One region of the Faecalibacterium sp. i21-0019-B1 genome, then DNA from elsewhere that is predicted to be linked to it. Evidence: predicted binding sites of a transcription regulator. Region 1 holds the regulator's gene; each other region holds the start of a gene.
The links. The regulator HrcA, encoded in region 1, represses chaperone genes, less so after heat shock. The targets are predictions, from matches to a motif close to TGTTAGCACTCNNNNNNNNNGAGTGCTAACA.
Positions count from the first base shown of each region.

Region 2: the regulator HrcA is predicted to act here: its motif matches at 3,342-3,372, upstream of ACGHP1_RS04745 (Hsp20/alpha crystallin family protein).
Region 3: the regulator HrcA is predicted to act here: its motif matches at 3,296-3,326, upstream of clpB (ATP-dependent chaperone ClpB).

Region 1 covers NZ_AP031425.1:241,847-246,824, reverse strand. The annotation lists gene dnaK (molecular chaperone DnaK) at 1-1,826, opposite strand, end outside; gene ACGHP1_RS01160 (nucleotide exchange factor GrpE) at 1,928-2,557, opposite strand; gene hrcA (heat-inducible transcriptional repressor HrcA) at 2,554-3,627, opposite strand; gene ACGHP1_RS01150 (stage V sporulation T C-terminal domain-containing protein) at 3,815-4,357, opposite strand; gene ACGHP1_RS01145 (aminoacetone oxidase family FAD-binding enzyme) at 4,585-4,978, shown strand, end outside.
Region 2 covers NZ_AP031425.1:967,952-972,929, reverse strand. The annotation lists gene ade (adenine deaminase) at 1-324, opposite strand, end outside; gene ACGHP1_RS04755 (alcohol dehydrogenase) at 496-1,530, opposite strand; gene ACGHP1_RS04750 (YitT family protein) at 1,637-2,494, opposite strand; gene ACGHP1_RS04745 (Hsp20/alpha crystallin family protein) at 2,744-3,208, opposite strand; partial or broken gene ACGHP1_RS04740 (ADP-ribosylglycohydrolase family protein) at 3,442-4,215, opposite strand; gene ACGHP1_RS04735 (hypothetical protein) at 4,419-4,577, shown strand; gene ACGHP1_RS04730 (hypothetical protein) at 4,652-4,978, shown strand, end outside.
Region 3 covers NZ_AP031425.1:390,920-395,897, reverse strand. The annotation lists gene ACGHP1_RS01890 (HlyC/CorC family transporter) at 1-192, opposite strand, end outside; gene clpB (ATP-dependent chaperone ClpB) at 526-3,138, opposite strand; gene ACGHP1_RS01880 (DegV family protein) at 3,461-4,363, opposite strand; gene ACGHP1_RS01875 (adenylosuccinate synthase) at 4,409-4,978, opposite strand, start outside.

The sequences.
Region 1 (4,978 bases):
ACTTCCTTGAAGTCGGCATCCACGACGCCGTCATCACCCGGCTTCTGCTGGTTGTTTGCACCTGCGTCGGGGCCGGGCTGTGCACCGGCGGCCTGCTGTGCGGCAGCGGCTGCCTGATACATCTTCTCGAACACCTGGCTCAGAGCTTCCTGCTTTGCCTTGATGTCGTCCACGTTGCCGGACTGAACAGCGGTCTTCAGATCGGCCAGCTTGCTCTCGGCCTCGCTCTTCACGTCGGCGGGCAGCTTGTCGCCGTTTTCCTTCAGCATCTTCTCGGTCTGGAACACCATCTGGTCGGCACCGTTGCGGATATCGACCTCTTCACGCTTCTTCTTATCGTCGGCAGCAAACTGCTCAGCTTCCTTCACAGCCTTGTCGATGTCCTCCTTGGACATGTTGGTGGAAGCGGTAATGGTGATGTTCTGCTCCTTGCCGGTACCCAGATCTTTTGCGCTGACCTTCACGATGCCGTTTGCATCGATATCGAAGGTAACTTCGATTTGAGGCACACCACGGGGAGCCGGAGCGATGCCGTCCAGATGGAAGACACCCAGGCTCTTGTTGTCGCGTGCGAACTCACGCTCGCCCTGCAGAACGTTGACCTCAACAGAGGGCTGGTTGTCTGCAGCGGTGGAGAACACCTGACTCTTGTGGGTGGGGATGGTGGTATTGCGGTCGATGATCTTGGTGCACACGCCGCCCAGAGTTTCAATGCCCAGGCTCAGCGGGGTGACATCCAGCAGCAGCAGACCCTTCACATCGCCCTGCAGCACGCCGCCCTGAATGGCAGCGCCCACAGCCACGCACTCATCGGGGTTGATGCCCTTGAAGGGCTCGCAGTTCAGTTCCTTCTTGACTGCATCGTAGACAGCGGGGATACGGGTGGAACCACCGACCATCAGGACCTTCTTCAGGTCAGAGGGACGCAGGCCTGCATCCTGCAGAGCCTTGCGGACGGGGCCCATGGTGCGATCGACCAGATCCGCGGTCAGCTCGTTGAACTTTGCGCGGGTCAGGGTCATATCCAAGTGCTTGGGGCCGGTAGCATCGGCAGTGATGAAGGGCAGGTTGATCTGGCTGCTCATTGCGCTGGACAGCTCGATCTTTGCCTTCTCAGCAGCTTCCTTCAAACGCTGCGCGGCCATCTTGTCCTTACGTAGGTCGATGCCGTTCTCGGTCTGGAAGGCATCTGCCATCCAGTTGATGATGCGCTCATCGAAGTCATCGCCGCCCAGATGGGTATCACCGTTGGTGGCCAGAACTTCGGTAACGCCGTCGCCCATCTCGATGATGGACACATCGAAGGTGCCGCCGCCCAGATCGTAGACCATGATCTTCTGGTCTTCTTCCTTATCGATGCCATATGCCAGAGAAGCGGCAGTAGGCTCGTTGATGATACGCTTGACGTTCAGGCCTGCAATGGTGCCTGCGTCCTTGGTAGCCTGACGCTGGCTGTCGTTGAAGTATGCAGGAACGGTAATGACAGCCTCGGTAACAGGCTCGCCCAGATAAGCCTCGGCATCAGCCTTCAGCTTCTGCAGGATCATAGCGCTGACCTGCTGGGGAGTGTACTCCTTGCCATTCAGGGTCACCTTGTGGTCGGTGCCCATGAAGCGCTTGATGGAAGCAACGGTGTTCTCAGGGTTAGTGATGGCCTGACGCTTTGCCACCTGACCCACCAGACGGTCGCCGGTCTTGGTGAAGCCCACCACAGACGGGGTGGTGCGTGCACCCTCAGAGTTTGCGATAACAACGGGCTCGCCGCCCTCCATGACAGCCACGCAGCTGTTGGTAGTACCAAGGTCGATACCAATGATCTTACTCATAATGAAAACTCCTCTCGAAAGAACAAATCGTATTGTTTATGTGATGCTCAAATGTTTGTAAGCGGATGTTATATTCAAAACCCTTTCGGGTTTCTGCTTTGTTATTCGGCCACTACAACGGTCGCATGGCGGACGATCTTATCGCCCAGCTTGTAGCCCTTCTGGTAGACCGTGATGACGGTGCCGCTCTCCTGTCCGTCCGGGGCGGGGATCTGCTGCACTGCATTCATGAAGTTGGGGTCAAAGGGCTTGCCCAGCGCCTCGATCTCCTCCACATGGAGAGCATCCAGCGCCTTGGCGGCCTTGTCCAGCGTCATGGTCACGCCCTTTTTGTAGTTCTCGTCGGTGGTGGGGGCGTTGGCTGCCATCTCCAGCGTATCCAGAATGGGAATGATCTGGTTCACCGCAAAGGAAATGCCATCGTTGAACTTCTGGTCGGCTTCGCGGGTGGAGCGCTTGCGGTAGTTCTCGTACTCCGCTGCCATGCGCAGCAGCTGGTCTTTGGCCTGTGCAGCGTTGGCTTCGGCAGCATCCAGCTTTGCCTTTACGGCTTCCAGCTCACGGGCCTTCTTGTTGAACCAGCCGCCATCCTTCTTCTTGTCATCCTTCGGGTCGGCAGCTTCAGCAGCAGGTTCCTGTTCGGGTGCTGCCTGCTGGGCCTTTTCCTCGGGAGCCGTTTCGGGCTGCTCCGCTTCTTGAGCCGGAGCCGTCTTTTTGGTTTCTTCGCTCATTCCAGATCCTCCTTATAGATCACAGTCCGCCGGGGTGCGGCAGCCTGCGGGGTGTCTTTTCGTTTGCCGCTCATGCCCTCGCCCAGCTGGTCTGCAAAGTAATGCAGCAGCGGCATCAGCTTCTGGAAGGGCATCCGGGTGGGGCCGATCAATGCAATGGAGCCCCACAGGCCTCCGCCCACCAGATACCGGTCGCTCACGATGCACAGGCCCGGGATCTGCGGTTCCAGATCTTCGCCCAGCAGCACGCTCTCACTGCGTTCTGCCGGAGGTGCGATCAGGCCAGCGGCCTGCTCCTCGTCGTTCAGCAGTGTGAGGATGTCGCCCACCTTGCCGTCCAGCTGGGGCCAGTCCAGCAGATACTGCTCGCCGCCCAGAAATACGTGGGGCTTGACGGAATCCTGCAGGATGGCAGCCGCTGCACTGATAACGGGCACCAGCTCCGGGTCGATCTGGCTGCACAGCTCTGCCAGCAGCCGGGTGGAAAGATCCACCGGCGCTACAAAGGTAAGGTTGCGGTTGAGCAGTGCGGCAAGTGCTGCCGCATTCTCGCGGGAAAGACCGGTGCGCACCCGTGCCACACGGGTACGAACGTAACCGGCCGTGGTAACGGCCAGCACAGCCGCTGCGCTGCGGCCCACCTGAACCACTTCATAGTGGGCGATGCACAGGTCTTCGGCACAAGGGGTGCTGATGGCGGCGGTGCAGCCGCTGATGGCGGCCAGCGCCTTGGCGGCACCTGCGGCCAGCTTTTCCGGCTCATGGTCGAGGCTTGCGAACACCGCATCCACACGGGCGCGGCTCACACGATCCAGCGGCTGATCGTCGGTCAGCAGATTATCAAGGTAGTAACGGTAGCCCTTGGCGCTGGGCACACGGCCCGCGCTGGTGTGGGGCTGCTCCAGCAGACCCAGCTTTGTCAGCGCCGCCATCTCATTGCGAAGCGTTGCGCTGGAAACTGCCATGTCAAAGTAGTTTGCCAGCACGCTGCTGCCAACGGGCTCGCCTTCGAGACCATACAGCGCCACGATCGCCTGCAAGACTCGCTGCTTGCGTGCATCCATCGTCATAGCGCCTGCCTCCTTTTTGCGTTCGCTTTGTTTGTTTAGCACTCCTTGTTCCTGAGTGCTAAGACCATTATAGCCAATTTTCCGGTGCTGTCAAGCCCCTTGGAAAAATGTTTTAAAAGATTCATAATTCTGTCATAAACGAAGAAAGCGCCCTCCTTATTGTAAGGAAAGCGCTCCGGCATGTTCTTTACTCTTCCATCTGCCTTGCCAGAAATGCCGCCGCCACATTCACGGCCTTGAGCTGGGCGGCATCCGGCGTGGCCGTGCGGTCTTCGGTCAGCAGGGCCACCACGCCGGTCACATCGCCCGCCGCAATGATGGGTGCGGCGCACAGCACTGCTCGGGGCGAGCCTTCGCAGGGCAGGATGCACTTTTCGGCAATGCCCTCGCTCTGGTACAGCCTGCGGCCATCCATCAGCTTTTCCAGCGGCTGGCTGATGCTGCGGTCGGCCAGCTCCCGCCGGCCGGAGCCGCTCACCGTAAGGATGCGGTCGCGGTCGGCCACCAGTGCGGTCAGCGCAAAGCTTTTGCTGAGCACCTCGGTATACTGGGCCGCTACTGCGTTCATCTCGCCAATGGGCGAATACTTTTTAAAGATCACCTCGCCGTCGCCCGTGGTGAAGATCTCCAGCGGGTCGCCGCGGCGGATGCGCTGGGTGCGGCGGATTTCCTTGGGGATCACCACCCGGCCCAGTTCGTCGATGCGGCGCACGATTCCTGTTGCTTTCATGTTTTTGCTCCTCCGTTTCCTTAAAAATGCCTGCAGCACTAGTATCTGTCAGGCCGGGCCATTTATACCTGCTGCCCCCGCGCAAAAAGACCTGCACGGAAAGCTGCCTCTTCGTTGCGTTTCCGGCAGGGTTCTGCTACAATGATACAAAAAGCCGTTTTCATAAGCACAGCACCCCGCTTATGAAGACAGATCCTAAAATTCTACTGAGAAAGGCAGGTGTCCGGATGCCGAACATCCTCATTCTGGGCGGCGGTGCCGCCGGTCTTGCAGCCGCGCTTGCGGCGGCACAAAGTGCCCCCGCTGCACAGGTCATTGTGCTGGAGCGCAACCCGAAGCCGGGCAAAAAGCTGCTTGCCACCGGCAATGGCCGTTGCAATCTGGATAACACCGGCATTGCGCCGGAGCTGTATTTCACTGCCGACCCGGCAGCACTTCGTCCGCTGCTGGATGCCGTAAATACCGCCGACCCGCTGCGCTGGTTCCGTGCGCTGGGGCTTTATACCCGCACCGACGAAGCGGGCCGGGTGTATCCGTACTCCAATCAGGCGGCGGACGTGCTGGCCCTGCTGGAGCATCACCTTGCACAGCACCATGTGCAGCTGCGCACCGGCTGCACCG
Region 2 (4,978 bases), 730 kb from region 1:
CGAGATCTCGTGTGGGTCTGTGACCACCGCAGTGGTACCGTGGGGCAGCACTGCCTGCTCGAAAGCCGGACCACAGAGCATGGAGCTTTCGATGTGGATATGCCCATCGATCAGGCCCGGGCAGACATATTTGCCGTGCAGATCAACTTCTTTCCGGCCATGATACGTGCCCACGCCCACGATTGAATTTCCGCTGATGGCAATGTCAGCGGTGTCGATCTCATCGGTAAACACATTGACAATTCTGGCATTTTTCAAAACCAGATCAGCCAAAGCATCTCCTCTGCCTGCCGAGATCCGGCGTTTCAGTTCATCGGACTGCATAGAAACATCTCCTCTCTCTGAAGTTCGATTTTCTCACCTGTGGATTGGTTCTGCCATTATTCTACCACGCCTTGCCGCTGCGGAAAAGATGCCAGGAACAAAAATGGCCCCGGAAGGCTTGTTACAGCTCTCCGGGGCCACTTTATGTGCGTTGTGCCTTGGCGCAGACCGTCAGCACTCCACTGCCACCTTGATCACGCCGTCCCGTTTCTTTTCAAACAGCTCGTAGCCCTCTGCGATCCGGCGCAGGGGGTAGGTGTGGGTGATGAGCGGTTCGGTATCGATCTTGCCTTCTGCGATGAGACGCAGCGTTTCTTCACAATCGCAGCCGTCCACGCCGCCGGTCTTGAAGGTAAGGTTTTTGCCGTACATCTCCGGCAGCGGCAGGGTTTGTGCCTTGTCGTACAGTGCCACCACGGTCACGATGGCGTTGGGCCTTGCGCACTCCCACGCCAGCCGGAAGGTAGTGTCCGCCCCTGCCACTTCCAGCACCACATCTGCCCCGCCGTGGTCGCTGTTGGCGCGCACAAAGGTGGCGCAGTCCTCCGGCTGCACCGTGAGCACCTGCGGGTAGTGCTGACGGATGAACTGCAGGCGGCTTGCGTCCTTTTCACAGACGATGACGCGCTTGGGGCTGTGCAGCATGACGCACAGCAGCGTGCAGATGCCGGTCGGCCCTGCACCGAGGATCAGCACGGTATCCTCGGGGGTGATTTCCGAGATGCGTGCCGCCCAAAAGCCGGTGGCCAGCACATCGCCCACCAGCAGCGCCTGCCGATCGGTAACGCCGTCCGGGATCTTGTTCAGTCCCTGATCCGCAAAGGGCACCCGGACATACTCGGCCTGCCCGCCGTCGATGCGGCAGCCCAGCGCCCAGCCGCCGTTTTGATCGGTGCAGTTGTTCACAAAGCCTTTTTTGCAGAAAAAGCACTCTCCGCAGAAGGTCTCCACGTTCACCGTCACCCGGTCGCCGGGTTTCACATTGGTCACCGCACTGCCCACTTCTTCTACGATGCCCACCATCTCGTGCCCTACCGTGATGCCGGGCACCGCCCGGGGCACGCTGCCGTGCTTGATGTGCAGATCGCTGGAGCAGATGCTGGCAAGGGTCACCTTTACAATGGCGTCCCGCTCGTGCTGCAGCACCGGCTTTGGTTTTTCCATCAGGGCAAACGTTCCCTCTGAAACATAGGTATAGGTCAGCATGCTTTTTACCTCCATGCGCTTTGATCTTTCCGAACGGAGTATACCACGCAGCTATGGCAAAGAGCAAGCCGCAAAAGGCCCGCCCTTTGCGGCAGCTCTCCGCCGATCAGATCTTGGGCTGATACTGCATGCTGGATACATTGTAAATGGTAACAAAAGCCTTGGGGTCTTCCCGGTTGATAAAGTTCATCAGCTTCTGATATTCGCTCTTGTCCACGATGGTAATGATCTCGTTGTGCTTTTCCAGATTGTATGCACCGATGGCCTCGTACATGGTCGCACCGCTGTGCAGGTCATGGAGGATGAACTGACGCAGCGCCTCCTCTTTTTCGGTGATGATGCAGACGCGGCGTTTGATGCTGTTATCAAAGATGAAATGGTCCAGCACGATGCCGTTGAAGTAAGTACCGAGGATACTCAGCACCACGGTCTTTTTATCGTAGACCAGGGCCGCGGAAAGCGCCACACACATTCCCGACAGAGACATGGCTTTTCCCAATTCCATGTGCAGGTACTTGTTCATGATCTTTGCCACGATATCCAGCCCGCCGGAGGATGCATTGCGGTTGAACAAAATACTCAGCCCGATGCTGACCACCAGAATATAGCACAGCACGTCCAGCTCCTGACTGCCGGTCATCGAGCCGAGCTCCGGGAACAGCTTTTCAAACAGCCCCAGAAACACCGGCAGCAGCACACTGGTGTATACGGTCTTTGCGCCAAATTCTCTGCCGCAGGTAAAGAACCCGATGATGAGAAGCACGACGTTCAGGATCATCGTAATGACCGACAAGGGCAGCGGCACAAAATTGGACAGCACGATGCCAAGGCCGGAAATGCTGCTGACGGATGTATGGCTCGGCACCAGAAAAAAGAAAACGCCCGCCGCAATGATCGCCACCGCCCCGGTCAGGACTGCCGTCTCCCTCAGGACTGCGCCGGTCTTTCCTTTTACATCACTCATCTTTGTCCCCCTAAAATCAAATTTGTTTCACCGATCTCCTCATCTTTGTCGATGCGGACAAGGAGCTTACCGCCAAAGCGTTTGTATTCCATAGTGAAGTACCTCCATAAATTCCGAGTTGCTGTTCTCAGTATACCATGATTTTCCCTTGCGGAAAAGATAGCGAAACAAAAATGCCCCCGGAGGGCTTGTTGCGGCTCTCCGGGGGCATCTTATGTGCGTTGTGCTTTGGCGCACATGACCGGCGTTTTACTCGATTGCAATCAGATTCGGGTTCTCAGGCAAAGCCTTCGTCTGCTGAGGAGCAGGCAGCTCGACGTGCAGGACGCCATCCTCGAACTTTGCGTGGATGTCTTCCTTCTTCACATCGCCCACGTAGAAACTGCGCGCGCAGGTGCCGGAGAAGGATTCGCGCCGCAGATAGCGGCCCTTCTTATCCTTTTCATCGTTGCTGTGGCTGCGCACTGCCTGAATGGTCAGGTAGCCGTCGTTCAGATCCATCTGGACGTCTTCCTTCTTGCAGCCCGGCAGGTCAACAGCTACTTCGTAGCCATTGTCCGTCTGTTTGACATCGGTCTTCATCATGTTTGCACCACGCTTGCCAAAGGCGCCACGAGCCTCACGGTTCATAGCACGTTCCAGTGCAGCGTCATTCCAGAACGGATCGAAGAAATCATCGAACAGGTTTTCATGGAAAACAGTCGGCATAAGCATAAATCATTCCTCCAATCCCGGCGTTCGGGTCGGGGCAAAAAATCTGAAGCGTCCACTCGGAAAGGCTTTCCGGGGAGCCTAGCGGCTCTCCTCTTGCCCTTCCTCCTGAGCACGCCACTGTTATAGCACCGTTCATTAGCAGTGTCAATAGAAGAGTGCTAAAATTCATGAAAGAATAATACTTTTATAAAATCCTATGCAATCTTTTCAAAATTCAGTCGCATCATCGCATTTTATATCATCTTGGCAATCATGAAGCACAACAGCTCATATCCTTCCCGGATATCCTCCGGCAGACGTTTCAAAGTCTCGTCCCGCAGTTTCTGCGGCATCCCGTAAAAGGCTTCGGCAATGCCGCCGGTGATGCAGGCAAGAGTGTCGCTGTCGCCGCCCAGAGAAACTGCATTGCGAAGTGCATCCTCAAAACTGACGCTTTCCAGAAAAGCGATGATGGCTTCCGGCACAGTTTCCTGACAGGTCTCCACATGATGATAGGTCGGCCGAATTTCATCGCAGGTACGGTTTAGGTCATAACCGAAGGTCTGCTCCACATATTGTTTGATCTCCGGCTTGCTGTGGCCGGTACGGGCCAGAAAAATCACTGCCGCCGTGGCCTGCGCGCCTTTGATGCCCTCCGGGTGGTTGTGGGTGACTTCAGCGGTCACTTTTGCCATTTCCAACGTTTTGTCCAGCGTATCGAACAGCCAGCCCGCTGCCGACATCCGCATAGCCGAGCCGTTACCGAAACTGCCATAGGGATTCGGATTTTCTGCGTGCAGCCACCGGCGGAACATCCCGCCGTAACCGGCATGAGGGTATGCCCTGCCCCAGCGCCGCATTTCGTGCTGCACCTCGGCAAAGGTTTTCTGTGCATCTCCCTGCCCTGCCATCAAGCCCCGTGCCACCGCGACTGTCATGACCGTGTCATCGGTGAAGTGCGATTTCTCGCTCAGCAGCGGAAAATCCTTGTGCTTGTAATTGTTGTGGTCAAATTCATTAGAACAAACAGGATAACTATATCAGCAGGGACCTCCGGGCTCCTGCTTTCTTTCTGCTCTGCTGCGGTTTCGGGCATAATGCCGCAAAAAGCGTCATTCTTGAAAACTTTTTGCCACAAATTGCCAGATTTTACTTGACATTGTCCCTTTTAGGGTCTATAATGAAGGTGCAAGAAAACGCTATGACCCAAAACGGGTAGGAGGATAAGAATATGTTCAAGAAAATCGTGAAAGCTATCTCCGCCATTAAGACCGAGAACGACCGCGACGATTGCTACTGGCAGATTGACCGTGCGTTCGAGGAAGAGCGCATCTCCTTTGAGGACCACGAGCTCCTCTACGGTCTGGCCGGTATGGTCGAGGTTGCTTAATTTTTTTGCTTTCGTGTGTCCCTTTTAGGGACGTTAAGCAAGCAATAAGACCCGTTTCGGGTAGGAGGTTTTTTATGGAGCTCTACAAGTACACCGGCAGCGTTGCCGCCTTGACCGTTCGTTTCGGCAAGGCCGAGACCATCACCCTCTACGACAGCTACGACGACAGCGTCGCTCCGGTTCGTCTTGATGTGCGCGGTGCTCTGGCCGAGTACATCAAGGAAATCGAGAGCACGGACAGCGAGGAGCGGTACATGAATCTCGACTGGTACTACGACTTCAATATGCTGCTCCGGCGCATCGAGGTTCCGGGCGTCCCGTCCGAAAAGTTCCAGATGACCGGCGTTCCTGCCAAAGTCCTGACGCAGACCCGCAGCAATCCGGACGAGCTCGTCTGCTTC
Region 3 (4,978 bases), 150 kb from region 1:
GGTGGAGAGCAGCTTGTCGTACTTTTCCGACATAGCCAGCACGCGGGCTGCTGCCGAATCGCCGTCCTCGGCGCGGCTTTTCAGGCGGATCTGGTTCAGGGAAGAAAATGCGGTCTCAGAGGCGGAGAAAAAGGCGGAAAATGCCACCAGAATGATCAGTGCCGCCAAAAGCGTAATACTGCCATCGTCCATAAAAAGGGAAATCACACTCAACTTTCTGTTTTTATTTGAACCCTCTCAGGCATCGCTGCGCGATGCCAGCTCCCCCGAAGGGGGGAGCTTTTTTCTGTGCGCCCACAGCCTGCCCCTTCCACGCAGAAGGTGCTGCTGCCCGGGATATCGCACACTGGCGCAACGCGCCTGAGAGAGTTTTGGGATAAATGTTTTCACATACAAAAATGTGCTCCCCATCGTTGCTGTTCCGCGATGAAAAGCACATCAATGTTATTTGTAATCATACCATATTCTGTACGGTGGTGCAAGCTTTCTTGCCGCAAAGTCCGTACAGAACAGGTAAAATTCACATTATCGCAGGGTCAAAGCGCCATTCTCGCAGTCTACCGTCAGGGTGTTGCCCTCGGTATAGCTGCCCTGAATGATGGCCTTGGCAATCAGGGTCTCCACGCGGCTCTGGATGAACCGCTTGATGGGACGTGCGCCATAGACGCTGTCGTAAGCAGAATCGATGATGAAGTCCTTGGCAGCGGTGGTGACCTCCAGCTTGAGGTGCTTGCCCTCGTCCATGCGCTTGCGCAGATCCTGCAGCTGCAGATCCACGATCTTGCGCATCTCGTCCTTGGTCAGGCTCTTGTAGTAGACGATCTCATCCAGACGGTTCAGAAATTCGGGGCGGAACTTGCTCTTCAGCAGTTGGTCGATCTGGTGCTTTGCTTCCTCGCTCAGCTCGTTGGAGCCGTTGGCACGGCGCTGCTCCAGATCGTTCAGGATGATGTCGCTGCCCAGATTGGAGGTGAGGATGATGACCGTATTCTTGAAGTCCACGGTGCGGCCCTGACTGTCGGTGATGCGGCCATCGTCCAGCACCTGCAGCAGGATGTTGAACACATCGGGGTGGGCTTTTTCCACCTCATCGAACAGCACCACGCTGTAGGGCTTGCGGCGCACAGCCTCGGTCAGCTGGCCGCCCTCTTCGTAACCGACGTATCCCGGAGGCGCGCCGATCAGACGGCTGACGCTGAACTTTTCCATATACTCGGTCATATCGATTCGCACCATGTTGCGCTCGTCGTCAAACAGGGCCTGTGCCAGTGCCTTGGCCAGCTCAGTCTTGCCCACGCCGGTGGGGCCGAGGAACAGGAAGCTGCCGATGGGGCGGTTGGGGTTGGCGATACCGGCGCGGCTGCGCAGGATGGCCTCGCTCACCTTGGTCACAGCCTCGTCCTGACCGATGACCCGCTGGTGCAGCACATCGTCCAGATGCAGCAGCTTCTCGCGCTCACCCTCCACCAGTTTCTCCACCGGGATGCCGGTCCAGCGGGCCACGATGCGGGCGATTTCCTCATCGGTCACGCGGTCACGCAGCAGGCTGTCCTCCTTCTTGGCGGCGGCGATCTTCTCTTCCTCTTCCAGCTGTTTCTGCAGCTGAGGCAGCTTGCCGTATTTCAGCTCGGCAGCCTTGTTCAGGTCGTACTCACGCTGAGCCTTTTCAATGTCGGCATTGGTCTGCTCGATCTGCTCACGCAGGGATTGCACCTTGCCGATGGCGTTCTTCTCGTTCTCCCACTTTGCCTTCATGCTGCGGAACTTGTCCTGCAGCTCGGCCAGCTCCTTTTCCAGATCCTTCAGGCGGCTCTGGCTCAGGGCATCGGTCTCCTTTTTCAGGCTCACCTGCTCGATCTGCAGCTGGGTGATGCGGTGGGCCAGATCGTCCATCTCGCTGGGCATGCTGTCCATCTCGGTCTTGATCATGGCGCAGGCTTCATCCACAAGGTCGATGGCCTTATCCGGCAGGAAACGATCCGTGATATAGCGGTCGGAAAGGGTGGCAGCGGCGATCAGGGCGCTGTCGTTGATCTTCACGCCGTGGAACACCTCATAGCGCTCCTTCAGGCCGCGCAGGATGGAGATGGTGTCCTCCACGGTGGGCTCATCCACCTGTACCGGCTGGAAGCGGCGCTCCAGAGCGGGGTCTTTCTCGATATACTGGCGGTACTCGTCCAGCGTGGTGGCACCGATGCAGTGCAGCTCGCCCCGGGCCAGCATGGGCTTGAGCAGGTTGCCTGCGTCCATGGCACCATCGGTCTTGCCGGCACCCACGATGGTGTGCAGCTCATCGATGAAGAGGATAATCTTGCCCTCGCTCTTCTTCACCTCGTTCAGCACGCTCTTCAGGCGCTCCTCGAACTCGCCGCGGTACTTTGCACCGGCCACCAGAGCGCCCATGTCCAGACTGAACACGATGCGGTCCTTCAGGTTTTCGGGCACATCGCCGCGCACGATACGCTGTGCAAGACCCTCTGCAATGGCGGTCTTGCCAACGCCGGGTTCACCGATCAGGCAGGGGTTGTTCTTGGTCTTACGGGACAGGATGCGGATCACGTTGCGGATCTCCTGATCACGGCCGATGACGGGGTCCAGCTTCTGCTTGCGGGCAAGATCTACCAGATCCTGACCATACTTCTGCAGGGCGTTGTAGGTCTCCTCGGGATTGTCGTTGGTGACGCGCTGGTTGCCGCGCACTGCTGTGAGCTGCTGCAGGAACTTATCTTTAGTGATGCTGAACGCACGGAACAACTCGGTGGTGTTCTGGGTCTGCTCGTCCAGCAGACCAAGGAACACATGCTCCACGCTGATATAGTCGTCCTTCATGGCCTTGGCTTCTCGGGCGGCGGCGCTGAGCACCTTATCGGCAGCCTGCGAGATATAGACCTTGTCGGGGTCACGGCCGGAGCCGGAGACCCGGGGCAGAGCCGAAAGCTTTTCGGCCACGGCGGCAGCAAAGCTGCCGGGGTCAACATTCAGCTTCTGCAGCAGCTGCGGGATCAGGCCCTGCTCCTGCGAAGCGAGGGCGTGCAGCAGATGTTCAGGTTCCAATTGATTGTGCTGGTACTCCACAGCCAGCTGTTGCGCTGCCTGCAGAGCCTCCAGCGTTTTCTGTGTATATTGATTGGTATTCATAAAGTCAAGCCTCCATTCATACCGGAAGGTTTATTTTAGCGGACACGATAGTCATCTGCTAAAAGCCCGGTGCAGAGATGCTGCCGAACGGGAAGCAGCGGCTATTCTTCAGTTGTTTCACGGTTTCAAGCACCTCCTGCCGAACTGGTTTTACTTGTTTTAGCACTCTATCTGTTCGACTGCTAAAACTATACTCCTGTTTTCCCACTTTGTCAATAGGGTTCATAAAAAGTTTGCAAATAGGAAAAAAGCGCCTGCGGGGGCTAAAAAAAGACCACCGCACAACGTTTGTGCGGTGGTCTTGCCTTTTTATATAAAGATATCAGCCCTGCTTTTTCCAGCGGCGCATCACGCCCATGCCCAGCGCATAGGGGCCGGTGTGCACGGCAATGGTGCAGCCGATCTGCAACAGGCCCACTTCGCACTGTGCGCCGGGGTACTTTGCACGCAGGGCCGCGCGGGTCTGCATCCACAGGCGCTTGCCTTCCTCTTCGTCGTAGCCGTAGCCTACGGTGATGCGGTAGTCGTCCGGGGTGCCGCCGTGGGCATCCAGATAGTTCATCAGCTGTTCCAGCGCTTTTTCAAAGCTCTTCTGTCGGCCGCGTGCCACACCGCCGGAGAAGATCTCACCATCCTTGAACAGGATCATCGGCTTGATGCCCAACATGTTGGCTGCACGGCCCGTCACCTTGCCGATGCGGCCGCCCTTGATGAGATAGTCCAGATTGCCTACCGTGAAGAAGATCTGGTTGGTAGCTTTCTCTGCTTCCAGCCATGTCACAGTCTCGTCCAGCGTGCAGCCTGCGTCCCGCATGGCCACGGCGTTTTCCACCATGGTGGACTCGGTAACGGTAGCCGCCGCGCTGTCAATGACCTCAATGCGGGCATCGGGGAAATCTTCCAGCACCAGATCCCGGGCATTGCGGGCGCTGCCCACACAGCCGCTCATCTTGCTGGTGAACACCAGACACAGCACATCCCGGCCAGCAGCAGCATGGGCACGGAATGCCTGCTCAAAGTCCTCAATGGAAGCAAGGCTGGTTTTGGGGTAGGCCGAAGGGTTGTCCACCATGAACTGGTAGAAGTCCCGCACGGCGATCTCCTTGCCTTCTTTGCGGTAGTGCTCGCCGTCCAGCGAGACATAGAAGGGCACGACCTCGATTTGGAGCTGTTTGGCAGTGTCCAGCGTCAGGTCGCATGCGCTGTCGGTAATGATATCAAACATCTGTGACGCTTCCTTTTCTGAATCATTCAGGAGCTTTGCAGGGGATCATACGTGGTGGATATAAGCCTCACGCTCGGCACCCACAGAGATGTAGGTGATCTTGCAGCCGACAGCCTTTTCCAGATATTCCACGTAATCGCGTGCTTCCTTGGGCAGGTCTTCCCACTTGCGGGCTGCGGTGATATCACAGTGCCAGCCGGGCAGGTACTCCACCACGGGCTGTGCGGTGTCCAGAGCTTCGCCCATGGGGAAGCGGGTGGTGGTGCTGCCATCGGTCAGCTTGTAGGCAGTGACCATGGGGATCTTTTCCATGTAGTCCAGCACGTCCAGCAGGGTCAGAGCAACTTCATCGCAGCCCTGGCAGAACACGCCGTAGCGGCTTGCCACCAGATCGATGGGGCCAACGCGGCGGGGACGGCCGGTGGCTGCACCGTACTCGTGGCCAGCCTCACGCAGGTCGTGCTTTTCCTCTTCGGTCATAGCCAGCTCGGCAGTGAAGGGGCCGTCACCCACGCAGGAGGAGTAAGCCTTCATCACGCCGATGGAGTTGTGCAGCTTGTGGCCCGGGATGCCTGCGCCGATGGGAGCGTAAGCACCGATGACGTTGGAAGAGGT